Linked DNA regions of Streptomyces venezuelae. The protein of the gene in region 2 interacts with the protein of the main gene of each other region in a pairwise test. Links are inferred from orthologs where the notes say so. Each region holds a gene or a part of one and is shown on either strand. Other genes may lie near its edges.

Region 1 (7,495 bases), 1.6 Mb from region 2 along the record:
GCATGGCCATGCCGTGGTAGCCACGGTGCATGTACCAGGCCAGCCGGCCCTTGAGCTTGATCTTCGTCTTGCCCATGACGATCATCGCGACGCCCTTGTGGAGGCCGAGGCCCGCCACCGCACCCTTGTTGGAGTGCGAGTACTCGGCCTGCGGGAAGCCGCGCATGCCCGAGATGACGTTGTCGCCGAGGACCTTGGCCTGGCGCAGCGCGTGCTGGGCGTTCGGCGGGCACCAGGCGTTCTCGACGCCGGCCTTGCGGGAGGCGACGTCCGGAACCTGGGCGTTGTCGCCGGCGGCCCAGATGTAGTCCGTGCCCGTGACCTGGAGGGTCGGCTGGGCGTCCACGTGGCCGCGGGGGCCCAGCGGCAGGCCGTAGCGGGCCAGCGCCGGGTTCGGCTTGACGCCGGCGGTCCACACGATGGTGTTGGAGTCGACTTCGAGGCCGTTCTTCAGCACCACGTGGCCGTCCACGCAGGAGTCCATGGAGGTGCTGAGGTAGATCTCGATGCCGCGGGACTCGAGGTGCTCCTTGCCCCAGGTGCCGAGCTTGGGCCCGACCTCGGGGAGGATCTTGTCGGCCGCGTCGACCAGGATGAAGCGCATGTCCTCGCGCTTGATCGTGGAGTAGTACTTCGCGGCGTCGCGGGCCATGTCCTCGACCTCACCGATGGTCTCCGCACCGGCGAAGCCGCCGCCGACGAAGACGAAGGTGAGGGCCCTGCGGCGGACGTTCTCGTCCGTCGTGGACTCGGCCTTGTCGAGCTGTTCGAGGACGTGGTTGCGCAGGCCGATGCCCTCTTCGACGCCCTTCATGCCGATGCCCTGTTCGGCGAGGCCGGGGATCGGGAAGGTGCGGGAGACGGCGCCGAGCGCGATCACCAGGTAGTCGAAGGGCAGCTCGTACGCCTCGCCGACGAGCGGCGTGACGACGGCGACCTTGCGGTCCTGGTCGATGCTGGTGACCCGGCCGGTGAGAACCTCCGCCTTGGGCAGCACGCGTCGCAGCGGGACGACGACGTGCCGAGGCGAGATGCTGCCTGCGGCCACTTCAGGGAGGAAGGGCTGGTAGGTCATGTACGAGCGCGGGTCGACGACCGTGACGGTCGCCTCGCCGTAGCGCATCTTCTTCATGATGCGCTTGGCTGCGTACAGGCCTACGTACCCACCTCCTACAACGAGGATCCTGGGACGCTCCGTGGTGCTCATGGAACGAGTATCCAGCACCCAAAGGGGTGTCGCTCGTGAGCCCCTTCACAAGGACTGAGGGACCCTCTGCTACACTCCGCCGCCCACGTGACGGAGGTCATGGCGCGCGACGGGAACCAGAAGACCTCCGGAGTCGTTGTTCACCCGTCCTGAACTGGCCTCCAGGGCCGGAAGCGGACTGGACCACAGGGCTTCGTCCATACCTCTGACGCGGATCCCGTCGCCTCCGCCGATCGCACGAACAGGCACGAAAAAGGGCCCGCAGGCCTCCGGAAGGTCCCAAAGGGCCCTTCCATTGACCCTGCGGGCCCTTTTTCCTTGTGAAGAACTTCACGAACTTGATGTGGATCACGGGCCCGAGAGGCCCTCACAACCTGCTTCGAAGGTCGTTCAGGCGATGGACCAAGCGATTCCATCGAGGATGTCGTGCTCCGACACGACAACCTCGGAAGCGCCGATACGCTCCATGATCGCCAGCAGGACCAGCGCGCCCGCCCCGATCACGTCCACCCGGCCCGGATGCATCACGGGGATCGCCGCGCGCTCGGCGTGCGTCGCCGTCAGCATCCGCTCGCTGATCGCGCGCACCTGCTCGTAGGAGATCCGGGAGTGGTGGATCGCGGACGACTCGTACGCCGCCAGCCCCAGCGCGATCCCGGCGACCGTGGTCACCGAGCCCGCCAGGCCCACCAGCGTGCGCGCCTCGGCCAGCGGCACGCTCTCGGCGGCCAGGTCCAGCGCCGCCTCGATGTCGGCGCGGATCGCGTCGACCTGCTCCGCGGTCGGCGGGTCGGTGACGACCCCGTCCACCACCAGGTGCCGCTCGGTCATCCGGACGCAGCCGATGTCCACGGACCGCGCGGCCCGCACGTGCTCCTCGCCGACCACGAACTCGGTCGAGCCGCCACCGATGTCCACCACCAGGAACGGCCGCTCAAGGTGCTCGTGCGCCGTCAGCTCCCTGGTCGCGCCGGTGAAGGAGAACTCCGCCTCCTGGTCACCGGAGATCACCTCGGGCTCGACCCCCAGGATGTCCAGGACGCCCCGGACGAAGTCCGCCCGGTTCTCGGCGTCCCGGGAGGCGGAGGTCGCCACGAAACGCACCCGCTCCGCACCGAACTCCTTGATCACTCCCGCGTACTCGCGGCAGGCGGCGAAGGTGCGCTCCAGCGCCTCCGGGGCCAGGCGCCCGGTCTTGTCCACGCCCTGGCCGAGCCGGACGATCGTCATCCGGCGGTCCAGCTCGGTCAGCTCGCCGGTGGCCGGGTCGCAGTCCGCCACGAGCAGCCGGATGGAGTTCGTACCGCAGTCGACGGCGGCGACCCGGGTCACCGGGACTCCTCTTCCTTCTTCTCGCCGCACGGGGTCACGCAGGCGCCCTTGGCCCACCACTCCGGCAGCATGGCGAGCGCCTCGTCGCCGAACGGGTTCACCCCGGGCCCGGCGGCCAGCGAGTGGCCGACCAGCACGTGCAGGCACTTCACCCGGTCCGGCATGCCGCCGGCGCTCGGGAAGCCCTGGAGCACCTCGATGGCGTCGCGCCGCTCGATGTAGTCCTCGTGGGCGGCCTGGTAGGCGGCGGCCAGTTCCTTGTCCTCGGCGAGCCGGGCCTGCATCTCCTTCATCACGCCGTTGGCCTCCAGCGTGCCGATCGCGGAGGCCGCGCGCGGGCACGTCAGGTAGTACAGCGTCGGGAAGGGCGTGCCGTCGGGGAGCCGCGGGGCGGTCTCCACCACGTCCGGCTGCCCGCAGGGGCAGCGGTGGGCGATGGCGCGCAGCCCGCGCGGCGGGCGGCCGAGCTGCTGCTGGAACGCGTCGATGTCCGCGTCGGTCGGCTCGGTCCGGTCGGTCTGGGGCGGGGGCGTCTGCATGCCTGGAGGAAGTCTCTTCGTTCTCGTGGATGGGTGCTGCGGTGCTGCGGTGCTGTGGCCCTGCGGGCCGGGTCACTCGCCGGGGCGGTCGGCCTTGTCGACGCCGTCCCAGACGTTGGAGTACCAGGGGCGGTCGGAGCCGGCGTGGCCGGTCCCGTGCGGCTGCGGGGGCTGGGCCCCGGGGTCGCTCATGATGTAGCCGATCTCCCCCGGGCGCAGGAAGTGCAGGTGCTTGCGCGCCTGCTGCTCCGCGTAGGCGTCGTCCTGCCAGCGGGCCTTCTCGTCGCGGAGCCGCTCCAGGCGGTCCCGCGCGGCCGCGGCGGCCCGCTGCTGCTTCGCGATCTCCGAGCGCTGGGAGACGTACTGGCGCATCGGATACGCGAGGGCGACGACCAGCGTACAGAGGACGAGCACCAGGAGTGCGGCGCGGCCGGTGAGCCGGCTGCGGCGGACCTGGCGCCGCGACTGCGACCGGTAGACGTGGGCGGCGGTCCGCTCGCCGAGCTGCTTGAGCCTGGTCGCGGTGGAGAAGGTGGAGAACCGATCCCGGTTCCCGGCCATTGGTCCGCCTCCCCTAGGTACGCACTACGCAATACGTCCCCGCACACGGTACGGGACCGAGTGCGGGGACGTACGGAGGCCAGCCCCTCAGGGGGGTGATTAGCCCTTGAAGCGCGGGAAGGCGGAGCGGCCCGCGTACACCGCGGCGTCGTCGAGGATCTCCTCGATGCGCAGCAGCTGGTTGTACTTGGCGACACGGTCCGAGCGGGCCGGGGCACCGGTCTTGATCTGACCGCAGTTCACGGCGACGGCGAGGTCGGCGATGGTGACGTCCTCGGTCTCACCGGAGCGGTGGGACATCATGCACTTGAAGCCGTTGCGCTGGGCCATCTCGACGGCGTCCAGGGTCTCGGTCAGCGAACCGATCTGGTTCACCTTCACGAGCAGGGCGTTCGCGGAGCCCTCCTCGATACCGCGGGCCAGACGCTCCGGGTTGGTGACGAACAGGTCGTCACCGACGATCTGGACCTTCGAGCCGAGACGGTCGGTGATGGTCTTCCAGCCGTCCCAGTCGTCCTCGAACAGCGGGTCCTCGATGGAGACGAGCGGGTACGCCTCGACGAGCTCGGCGTAGTAGTCGGTCATCTCGGCGGCCGAGCGGGACTTGCCCTCGAACTCGTACTGGCCGTCCTTGTAGAACTCGGACGCGGCGACGTCGAGCGCGAGCGCGATGTCCGTGCCCGGGGTGTAGCCGGCCTGCTTGATGGCCTCGATGATGAGGTCGAGCGCGGCGCGGTTGGACTCCAGGTTCGGGGCGAAGCCGCCCTCGTCACCGAGACCGGTGGAGAGGCCCTTGGTGTGGAGGACCTTCTTGAGCGTGTGGTAGACCTCGGCACCCCAGCGCAGCGCCTCGGAGAAGGACTCCGCGCCGATGGGGGCGATCATGAACTCCTGGATGTCCACGTTGGAGTCGGCGTGCGACCCACCGTTGAGGATGTTCATCATCGGAACGGGCAGCAGGTGCGCGTTCGGACCACCGAGGTAGCGGAAGAGCGGAAGGTCCGAGGCCTCGGACGCGGCGTGCGCGACGGCCAGGGACACGCCGAGGATGGCGTTGGCGCCGAGCGAGCCCTTGTTGTCGGTGGCGTCCAGGTCGAACATGGCCTGGTCGATCAGGCGCTGCTCGGTGGCGTCGTAGCCGACGAGCTCCGGGCCGATCTGCTCGATGACGGCGAGGACGGCCTTCTCGACACCCTTGCCCATGTAACGGTTGGGGTCACCGTCACGGAGCTCGATGGCCTCGAAGGCACCGGTGGAGGCGCCGGACGGAACTGCAGCACGGCCGGTGCTGCCATCGTCGAGGCCCACCTCGACCTCGACCGTGGGGTTGCCTCGGGAGTCCAGGATTTCCCGGGCTACGACGACGTCGATGGACGGCACGAGCATCTCCTTCTGGGATGTGACGCTGAGTGTGCGGTGGCATGTCAGGCCGTGGGATGGCCTTGCCGCCTAGAGCCTAACCGGCTCCGGGCACTGGGCCGCCCGACCGCCCGGACCCTGGGACGAAAAAGGGACCGAATACCCCTCTTCCGGGACATACGGAGCTTGATCATCGGCCTTCGGGGGCCACACGCAGCACCGCCCGGCGCGTGGGGCACGCGCCGGGCGGTGGGAATCCTGCACGGGGTCAGCTGACGCCGCGTACAAGTTCCTGCGGCTTCTGCCGCGATGTTCAGCTGAGCTTCAGCTTCTGGCCGGGGAAGATCAGGTCGGCGTCCGAGACGATGTCCTTGTTCAGCTCGAAGAGCTGCTGCCAGCCGCCCTTGACGCCGTTGGCCTCGGCGATGGTGCCCAGGGTGTCGCCCGGCTTGACCTCGTACGAGCCGTTGCCGGTCTTCGGCGCGGCCGGAGCCTCGGCGCGCTCGGAGCGGGTGGTCGGAGCCTCGGGACGCGTGGCCGGCTTCGGCGCGGCCTTGGTCTCGGTCTTCTTGGTCTCGGTCTTCTTGGTCTCGGCCTTCGGCTTCGGCTTGGACTGCGGCTTGGAGGCCGGGGTCTCGGAGCCGCCACCGGTGTAGGAGGAGTTCGACAGACCCTTGCCGCAGGACGGCCAGGCGCCCTTGCCCTGGCTCTTGAGGACCTTCTCCGCGACGGCTATCTGCTGCGCCTTGGAGGCCTGGTTGGCCTGCGGGGCGTACGACTTGCCGCCGAAACCGGCCCACGTGGACGGCGAGAACTGCAGACCGCCGTAGTAGCCGTTGCCCGTGTTGATGGACCAGTTGCCACCGGACTCGCACTGCGCGACCTTGTCCCACTCGGACGAGGTGGCGGCGCTGGCGGTGCCTGCGGCCATCAGCGGGGCGGCCACGGCCACACCGGCCACACCGGCGAGCGTGACGATCCGGACAGACCGCTCGATTGCAGTACCGCGACGGTGCTTGCCCTTGCCGGAAAGCAGCATGGAGTTTCTCCTCACCGACGCCTACGAGGTGAGCTGTCGGGTTCGGGCGAGTGAGTTGCCCGGCCGTGCGACCTAGCGCACGTCTTAACCCCAAGCCGGTGGCGTGACCGTCTCTCAACGGCCGCTCCCGGCACCTACCTTGGTTCCCCCGCTCCTGCCTTCGGCGCTTGACGCGACGACTGTTCCCCCCGTCCGCCGGCAGGATTCGGCGATGCGGTCGAAGGAGCTCGCGGTGGCGAGCGATTCAGAAGGTAGACAGGTCCCTCCCCGATGTTCAACGAGGAACATCGGGGAGAAACGGCCCCTACTTGCGCCCTCCGCAGGGGTGTTTGCGCAGGTGAGGACGGGGTTTGCGGAAGCCCCGAGGCGGGACACGCCAGTTGACCGGAAGAGACACATGTCTCACTTACAGAAATCCGACATTCGACTCTTTCCGGATAACTGAACTGTCCTTATTGCACGGTTAGATCCAGGTTCTGTCCGGGCTTGATGAGGTCGGCGTCCTCACCGATGACTTGCTCATTGGCCTGGTAGAGACCGTTCCAGCCCCCCTTTACGCCCTTGGCAACCGCGATGGTCGCCAGGCTGTCGCCCGCCTGGACCGTGTAGGTGGGGTTCGACGCGGCGTCAGACGGGGCCGTCGGCCCGCCCTCCGGCGCACCGCGGTGCTTGCCGCTCCCCTCGACCGGAGTGGTGGCGGTGGTCTGCGGGACCTCCGGGGCGGCGGGGGCCGTCGGGTCGACCGGGGGCAGCCCCGGCGTGACGGGCGCCGTGGTGGGCGCGGTCGGGTCCACCGGCGCCGTCGGCGCCGTCGGGTCGACGGGGACCGGCGTGCCGGTCGGACCGCCCGGCTGGACCGGAGCCGTCGGGTCGGCCGGGGGCGTCGTCGGGACGTCCGGGGCGGGCATGACGGGCAGTCCGACGGACGGGGCGTCGGGAATCAACCACGGGGTGCTGGACGGGCTCGGCGCCGGGGCCGGGGTCGGCGAACCGTAGTCCGTGGACGGCTTGCCGCCCCCGGTGGACGGAACGACGTCGTCCGGGCGGGACGGCGCGGGGGCGAGGGGGCCCTGACCGCCGGGCAGACCCGGGTCCACCTGTGCGGCGGGGCCTTCCTTGACCAGACCGGCCGAGGCCGCGCACAGCGGCCAGGCCTGCGGTCCCGTCGAGCCCAGCACCCGCTCGGCGACGGCGATCTGCTGGGAACGGCTCGCCAGGTCGGGGCGCTCGGCGAAGTCGAGTCCGCCGGCGCTCTGCCACTCCTCCTGGGTGAACTGGAGTCCGCCGTAGGCGCCGCTGCCGAAGTTCGCGCTCCACGAGCCGCCGCTCTCGCACTCGGCCACCTTGTCCCACGTGGACGTGTCGGCGGCGGTGGCGCTGGTGGCGGCCAACAGCGGCATGGCCAGCGCAGAGCCAGTGACTCCGGCTGTGACGACCAGCGCGGGGACCTGGCGGGGG
Region 2 (7,649 bases):
ACGTCGCGGTCTGGCTGTCGGAGGTCTTCGGCGGCCCCGCGGACTACACCGCCCACCACGGCGGCCACCAGCACATGGCCACCAAGCACCTGGGCCGGGCGATCACCGAACAGCAGCGCCGCCGCTGGGTGGATCTGCTGATGGACACGGCCGACGAGGTCGGCCTCCCGACCGACCCGGAGTTCCGGGGGGTGTTCGCCTACTACATCGAGTGGGGCACCCGCATGGCCCTGATCTACTCGGGCCCCAACCCACCCCCGGTCGACGCGGCCAAGATCCCGGTCTGGTCCTGGGGCCAAACCCCACCCTGGATCCCGAACACCCCCGAAACCTGACGAGGTGGGGGCAGGCCCACGCCCGCCCCCACCTTTCCGGCACCATCCCGCCCCACCGGCACCATCCAGCCCGCCCGGCACCATCCGGCCCGCCCGGCACCATCCAGCCCCGCCGGCGTTTGAGGCGCTCTTTCAGCCCCGCCGGCGTTTGAGGCGCGGGGTCCGGGGCGGAGCCCCGATCATTCAGCCCCGCCGGCGTTTGAGGCGCGGGGCCCGGGGCGGAGCCCCGGCAACCGGCCCGGGCCCGGCCTCACCCTCGGCCAGAACCACCACCAGCTCCGGCCCGCCGCCCCCAGGCGCCCGCTCCCGCCAGAAGTCCACGCCCTCCTCCAGCACCTCAAGCAACGTCTCCCACTCCCCCGGACAGGCATCGGCGTACCCACGCCAAGAGGTCACCGCCACCAGCCACCCCCCACCACGCGGCATCCGCATCGGCATCGGCTGCGGCAACCACGACAGGTCCCGCAGCGCATCGGCCAGCGCGTCCCAGTTCCCGCCGACCCACTCCGGCAGGAGCAACGCATCCGCGCACCGCCGCATCAGCCCGGCCTTGCCACGTACCCCGCCCAGGTCCAGCCGTACGGTCGTCCGGCCCGCCGCTTCGGCGGCTTCGAGCGCCGGGGCGAGCGGCTGCGGGTCAAGGCTCATCGGAGAACCGCCTTGAAGGTGTCGTAGTGGTCGTCCGTGTAGAAGAACTCCCCACCCTCACCCGTCACGATCCGACGGGCTCCGCGATCACGCTCTCCCGGCGTCCGCACGGTGTACTCGTGGTAGTAGCCACGTTTCTGCTCGGGCAGGGCCTTCTCGAAGTTCCCGAAGACCGTGCCGTCCTGCCGGTGGGGATACGGCCCGCCCTTGTCGATGAGCGCGAGCACGTCGCGGGCCTGCCGCGGCAGCCCGTCGGCCCGCACGGCGGCCATCCCCTTCGCCCAGCCCGGGAGCCCGGAGGCACTCGCACTGGCGGCGGCAGGGACGGGTCCCTGGCCGCCACAACCCACCGCACCGACCAGCGCGGCACAAAGGAACAGGGCCCCCAGCAAACGCAGCAACGATCGGGGCACGTTCCGAAAGATCATGCACCGATCGTGCCAAATATCCGATTCGCTCGCGAATCGCCCGGTGGCCTCAGAGCGCGGCCATCTTGGTGTAGGGACTCAGGATTCGCTTCTGGACCGAACCGAAGTCGACGAGAACAGCGATCCCCTCCTCGATTCCGACGACACGGCCGAGACCGTGCTCGTCGTGGGTGACCCGGTCGCCGACGTTGAACTGCCGGATGGGCTGCTCCACGGGGGCCTTGAACGGGCTGGACGGCAAATGGCGGCGAGGTACTGCTGACTTTGTCATTGGAACCAGTATGCGCCCCGCAGGCCGCCGCGCGGCCCGCCGTTCGGATCTCAATTCCAGCACCATCCACATCGAAGGCGGCGGCAACGGCCGCCACGGCCCGTCATGCCCGGTCAGGGCCCGGACCGAGCCCGTCAGTCGTCCGGGTCGGCCCGGTCCAACGCCGGCCGCAGTCCTGGGGCCGACTCGGTGAGGAGGTAGTCGGCGACCGCCGTGTCGGTGACGAGGCTGGTCACCAGCCCCGACCTCAGCACGGCCCCGATCGCCGCGGCCTTGCGCAGTCCGCCCGCGATCGCCACGACCTCGGGGATCCGCCGCAGCCGGTCCGCCTCCACGGTGATGCACCGTTCGCCGAGGTCCCGGCCGACGCGACGCCCCTCGGCGTCGAACAGGTGCGCGGACATCTCCGCGGCCACGCCCAGCGAGGCGTAGTGCTCCCGCTCCTCGTCGGTCAGCATGTCGTGCACCGTCGAGATACCCGGCTCCCACGAGCCGATCGACACCGCCGCGACCGTCACCTTGTCGAAGTACTCGAAAGCGCGCGCGATCCCCGTCTGGCTGCGCAGCGCCGCCGCGGTCGCCGGATCGGGCAGCAGCATCGGCGCGTAGATCGGGTGCGCGTCACCGCCCGAGACCTGCGCGGCCCGGCGTACGGCCTCGACCGAACCGCGTTCGGCCGTCCCCGCGTCGTACACGCCGGTCAGCTGCACCACGGTGCACTGCGGCAGCCGGTGCAGGGAGGCGGCCATGTGAATGGTCGACCGCCCCCACGCCAGGCCCAGTACGTCGCCTTCGTTGACCAGCTCGCCCAGCAGATCGGCGGCGACCGCGCCCAGGTTCTCCGGGTCGGGCGCGTCCTCGGTGGCGTCGGCGGGCGACTCCACGACGACGGCGTGCCGGAGCCCGTACCGGGCCCTGAGCGCGTCCGACCGCTCGGCATCGAGCTCGGCCGGTACCCGGATCTCGATCCGTACGAGGTCACGTTCGAGGGCGGTCTCCAGGACCCGGGCCACCTTGAAGCGGCTCACGCCGAACTCCTCGGCAATCTGGATCTTGGACTTGCCCTCCAGGTAGAAGCGGCGTGCCATGGCCGCCGCCTGCACCAGCTCCGCGGGTCCCATCCGCAGGGCTGACCGTCCCGCCGACATTGCAGACACCGCGCTCTCCTCACTGCTGTTCACACTCTCGACTCGCCGTTCATCCTGTCAGATCCGACGGCCGTTGATCAGCCTGGACAGCTCCCGTTCACCGAGCTGTTCATCAACCCTTGGTTCAGTGGTCGCACGCCCACGGCGCGGCGGCGATCGCCGCACCCGCCTGCTCACGCAGCGTGCGCACGGCGGTGGCGGGATCGACCGCCCCGTAGACCGCGCTGCCCGCCACGAAGACGTCCGCTCCGGCCTCGGCACAGCGCTCGATGGTCGAGGCCGAGACCCCGCCGTCGACCTGGAGCCACAGCTCCAGACCGTGCTTCGCGATCAGCTCCCGGGTACGGCGGATCTTCGGGAGCATGATGTCGAGAAAGGGCTGGCCGCCGAAGCCGGGCTCGACCGTCATGATCAGCAGCATGTCGAGCTCGGGAAGGATGTCCTCGTACTGCTCGATCGGCGTCGCGGGCTTGAGGGCCATCGAGGCCCGCGCCCCCTTGGCCCGGATCTCCCGGGCGAGCCGTACGGGCGCGGCGGCGGCCTCGGCGTGGAAGGTGACCGAGCCCGCGCCGGCCTCCACGTACTGGGGGGCCCAGCGGTCCGGGTCCTCGATCATCAGGTGAAGGTCGAGCGGGATGTCCGTGGCCCTGCTCAGGGACTCCACGATCGGCATACCGAGGGTCAGGTTCGGGACGAAGTGGTTGTCCATGACGTCGACATGCAGCCAGTCGGCCCCCTCGACGGCCTTCGCCTCCTCGGCGAGACGGGCGAAGTCGGCGGACAGGATGCTGGGATAGATCTGAGCGGCCATGCCCCAAGCCTGCCATGCCCCCACCGGGTTCCGGCCACGACCCCGCAAGTCTCCCCACGCGGGACCGCACAGCAAGCCCACCCCCGGCACAGCCGTACCGGGGGGCGGGATCCGGCCGGGCGGGGGTGGGGGCGGGGGTTCCGGGTGCGGAAGCCGAGAAGCGGGCGGGGCTTCGGATGAGCGGGAGCCGCCGGGGCGGTGGTCGGTGATGCGGGTGGGGTTTCCCGTCAGTCCCATCGTCCCTCCGGGGCGGGCCGGTCCCTCAAGGGCGCTCCTCCTACGTCGTCGCGTCGCTACGCGATGGCCTCCGGCCACCCTTGACCGACCGACCCGCCCCGGAGACACGAAAGACTGCCGGGAAACCCCCAGAAGAACGGGCCGGTCGATACTTCCAGGGACGGGGCGGTCGACGATGCCCGGCAGGGTCGGGCGTGGGGACGACCGGGAGACGAGCCCGTCCAGACCCGAGCCCGGGGCGGTGCCGAGGAGGCGCACCAGATCGCTACGCGCTCCTCAACTCGCTGCGTCTGGCGACCGTCTGTGGCTGGACATAGGCCGCCCACGGCCTCGATCCGTCCTTTCGACCTGCGTCCGACGGCCGGCCTGGGCTGGGCATAGGCCGCCCACGGCCTCGATCCGTCCTGCGTCCGACGGCCGTCGCGCGTGGCAGGGGCTTCCGGAGGGCGGTGTTCGGTGCCCTCCGGGGTTCCCTACGCCGTGCGCCTCAGGAGTGCCAGGTACATCGCGTCCGTGCCGTGCAGGTGGGGCCACAGCTGGATGTCCGGGCCGTCGCCCAGGGCCGGGACGCCCGACATGAAGGGCCTCGCGTCGATGAGTTCCGCGGACACCGGGGAGTGGCCCGCGCCACGGCCCTTCAGGACGTCGTCCACGACGACCCGGGTCTCCGCGAGGTGCGGCGAGCACGTCGCGTAGCCGACGACGCCGCCCACCCGCACCGCCGCCAGCGCCTCACGCAGCAGCCCGCGCTGGAGCGGCGCGAAGCCCTCCAGATCCTCCGGGCGGCGGCGCCAGCGGGCCTCGGGGCGGCGGCGCAGCGCGCCGAGGCCCGAGCAGGGGACGTCCATCAGGACGCGGTCGAAGGAGCCCGGCAGCCAGGCCGGGCGGGTGCCGTCGGCCGCGATGACCTGGTACGGGCCGGGGTTGCCGGCGAGGGATCGCTCCACGAGCCGGGCCCGGTGCGGCTGCTTCTCCGAGGCCAGCAGGAACGCCCCGCGCTGCGCCGCGAGCGCCGCGAGCAGCGCCGCCTTGCCGCCCGGGCCCGCGCAGCCGTCGAGCCACCGCTCGTCGCGGCCTTCGACCGGTGCGGCCGCGAGGGCCATGGCCACCAGCTGGCTGCCCTCGTCCTGGACGCCCGCACGGCCGTCGCGGACCGCCTCCAGCGCGCCCGGTTCGCCGCCCTCGGCCATCCGGACGGCGTACGGCGACCAGCGGCCCGGCAGCGCCGAGTCCTCGCCGACGGCCTCCAGGAGTTCCTCCGGCGTGGACCGGCCCGGGCGGGCGACCAGGGTCACCTCGGGCCGTTCGTTGTCGGCCTCCAGCAGGTCCTCGATGCCCGCACGCCCGCCGCCCAGCGAGTCCCACAGGGCGCTGACGACCCACCGGGGGTGCGAGTGGTACACCGCGAGGTGTTCCTCGGCGTCCTCCTCGTAGGGCGGGGCGACGCGCTCCAGCCAGCCGTCCAGATCGTGCGCGGCGATCTTGCGCAGGACGGCGTTCACGAACTTGGCGCGCCCGTCTCCGAGCACCACCCGGGCCAGTTCCACGCTCGCCGAGACCGCGGCGTGCGTGGGGATGCGGGTGCCGAGCAGCTGGTGGGCGCCGAGCGAGAGCACGTCCAGCACCGGCGGGTCCACCTCCCGCAGCGGGCGGTCGATGCACGCCTTGATGACGGCGTCGTAGGTGCCCTGGCGGCGCAGTGTCCCGTAGACCAGCTCGGTGGCCAGTGCCGCGTCCCGTGCTTCGAACTTCTCGTCCTGGCGGGCCTTCTTGAGCAGCGGCGGCAGTACGAGGTTGGCGTAGGCGTCGCGCTCGTCCACCGCCCGGAGCACCTCGAAGGCCAGCATCCGGACGGGGTCCTTCTGCGGCCGGCGGTAGGGCTTGGCCTGCTTGCCACCGGCGCCTGCGGGGGCGGGCTTGCGACGGGGCTGACGGGGCTGTTCGCTCACGTGAAAGGTGCTCCGGGGTTACGAGTGCTACGGGTGATACCGGTGTGGGTACTGCGCCTGTTACGGGTGCGAGTGCCGCCGGTGCTGCGGGCGTTTCGGGCGTCCGGGTGGCTCCGGTCCCGAAGCCCGCCCGGCCCGGCCTCCCGGCCGGGCAGGTGGTGCGTGGGTACGGCCGCGTCCGGGCGGCGTCCCCACCGGTCAGCCTACGTCGGCTCCGCCGAGCCGCTCGCCGGGAGCGATCCGTACACCGCGCGCCCAGTCGGCGGCGCGCATCGGCTTCTTGCCCTGCGGCTGCACCCACAGCAGTTCCACGGCATGCGAGCCGGTGCCCGCGTACACGTTGTTCTTGGCGGGGGCCAGCTCGCCCGGCGCCAGGTCCGTGCGGTCGGGCACCAGGCCCAGCGAGATCAGCTTCAGGCGTTCCCCGCGGAAAACGGTCCAGGCGCCCGGGGCCGGGGTGCAGCCGCGCACCACGCGGTCGGCGCGCATCGCGGGGGCGGTCCAGTCGATCCGGGCGTCCTCCACGGTGATCTTGGGCGCGTGGGAGACCCCGTCGTGGGGCTGTTCGACGGCGCGCAGGGTGCCGTCCTCGATGCCGTCCATGGTGGCGGCGAGCAGCCCGGACCCGGCGAAGGCGAGCCGGGTGAGCAGGTCGCCGCTGGTGTCGGTGGGCCGGATCTCCTCGGTGAGGATGCCGTAGACCGGGCCGGTGTCCAGGCCTTCCTCGATGCGGAAGGTGGAGGCGCCGGTGACCTGGTCGCCGGCGATGATCGACTGCTGGACGGGCGCGGCTCCGCGCCATGCGGGCAGCAGCGAGAAGTGCAGGTTGACCCAGCCGTGCCGGGGGATGTCGAGGGCGCTCTTGGGGAGCAGGGCGCCGTAGGCCACGACCGGGCAGCAGTCCGGGTCGATCTCGCGCAGCCGGGCCTGGAAGTCGGGGTCGCGGGGGCGGACGGGCTTGAGCACCTCGATGCCCGCTTCCTCGGCGCGTTCGGCGACCGGGCTGGCGACGAGGCGGCGGCCGCGGCCGGCCGGTGCGTCGGGCCGGGTGACGACGGCGGCGACCTCGTGCCGCCCGGAGGCGATCAGGGCGTCCAGGGCGGGTACGGCAACCTCGGGGGTGCCTGCGAAGACGAGCTTCACTGGGGGACTACCTCGCTATCTCGGCTGTCAGCAGCACACCAGTCTATGGGGCGCCGGTCGGGCCGCCCACCTGTGGTGTTGAGGGGGCGTACGGACAAGCGCGCGCCCCTCGCATATGCCGACACGCCCCCACAGCGTGACCTGGGCGACGGGTGGCGCGTTGGTCAAGAGAGATTGACCAAAACGGGCCGCGTGTGAACGGTTTCTGCGGCCCGATCCGCCCTTCAGCACCGGTTCGAGAGGCTTCTTCATGGCCGACCACGCCACCCACGACGCTCAAGCCCGGGCCAGCCTGCACCTCCTGGTACGGGACATCGAGCGGGTTCGCCGGCAGGTGGATGCCCTGCGTACGCTCACCGCCCAGCTCGGCAACGTGTACCGCCCGCGTCGATCGGGTCCCTCCACCGGCTTCGTCGTCTACGGCCGGGCGCCCGCGCCGACGGTCCGCCTCGCCCAGGAGCTGCGGGACAGCGTCGAGACGCTGGTCACCGCGGCCGTGGACTTCGACCGCTCGCTCGGATTCTCGTGGGATGCGGTCGGTTCGGCGCTCGGTGTCACCAAGCAGGCCGTGCACCGGCGCTACGGGGCCCGGCGGGCGCAGTCCGCCGAGTCCGCGGAGCCGCTGGCCGAGGGGACGACCACCCGGACCCTGGGTCCGCTGCCGACGGTGCCGGCGGCC

The links.
Region 1: the proteins of rpe (region 2) and eno interact in binary tests that used the Escherichia coli proteins (3 or more experiments, as listed by UniProt). The link is inferred for Streptomyces venezuelae from one-to-one orthologs.

Annotation. Positions count from the first base shown.
Region 1 is NZ_CP029189.1:2,993,441-3,000,935, forward strand. What follows is about bases 2,880-5,699. They hold eno (phosphopyruvate hydratase), read right to left. Parts: upstream 5,020-5,699; coding sequence 3,739-5,019; downstream 2,880-3,738. Other genes in these bases: DEJ51_RS12905 (DUF501 domain-containing protein), read right to left, coding at 2,880-3,078; DEJ51_RS12910 (FtsB family cell division protein), read right to left, coding at 3,151-3,639; DEJ51_RS12920 (transglycosylase family protein), read right to left, coding at 5,312-5,699. In the rest of the region: DEJ51_RS12895 (NAD(P)/FAD-dependent oxidoreductase), read right to left, coding at 1-1,207; DEJ51_RS12900 (Ppx/GppA phosphatase family protein), read right to left, coding at 1,598-2,539; more of DEJ51_RS12905, read right to left, coding at 2,536-2,879; more of DEJ51_RS12920, read right to left, coding at 5,700-6,037; DEJ51_RS12925 (transglycosylase family protein), read right to left, coding at 6,490-7,495. UniProt on the Escherichia coli protein: Catalyzes the reversible conversion of 2-phosphoglycerate (2-PG) into phosphoenolpyruvate (PEP). It is essential for the degradation of carbohydrates via glycolysis.
Region 2 is NZ_CP029189.1:1,354,789-1,362,437, forward strand. Bases 1,799-4,772 are described here. They hold rpe (ribulose-phosphate 3-epimerase), read right to left. Parts: upstream 3,642-4,772; coding sequence 2,955-3,641; downstream 1,799-2,954. Other genes in these bases: DEJ51_RS05425 (sugar-binding transcriptional regulator), read right to left, coding at 1,817-2,830; DEJ51_RS05440 (RsmB/NOP family class I SAM-dependent RNA methyltransferase), read right to left, coding at 4,352-4,772. Outside these bases: DEJ51_RS35700 (group II truncated hemoglobin), read left to right, coding at 1-335; DEJ51_RS05410 (barstar family protein), read right to left, coding at 519-983; DEJ51_RS05415 (ribonuclease domain-containing protein), read right to left, coding at 980-1,411; DEJ51_RS05420 (CarD family transcriptional regulator), read right to left, coding at 1,461-1,682; more of DEJ51_RS05440, read right to left, coding at 4,773-5,827; fmt (methionyl-tRNA formyltransferase), read right to left, coding at 6,026-6,970; DEJ51_RS05450 (hypothetical protein), read left to right, coding at 7,221-7,649. UniProt on the Escherichia coli protein: Catalyzes the reversible epimerization of D-ribulose 5-phosphate to D-xylulose 5-phosphate.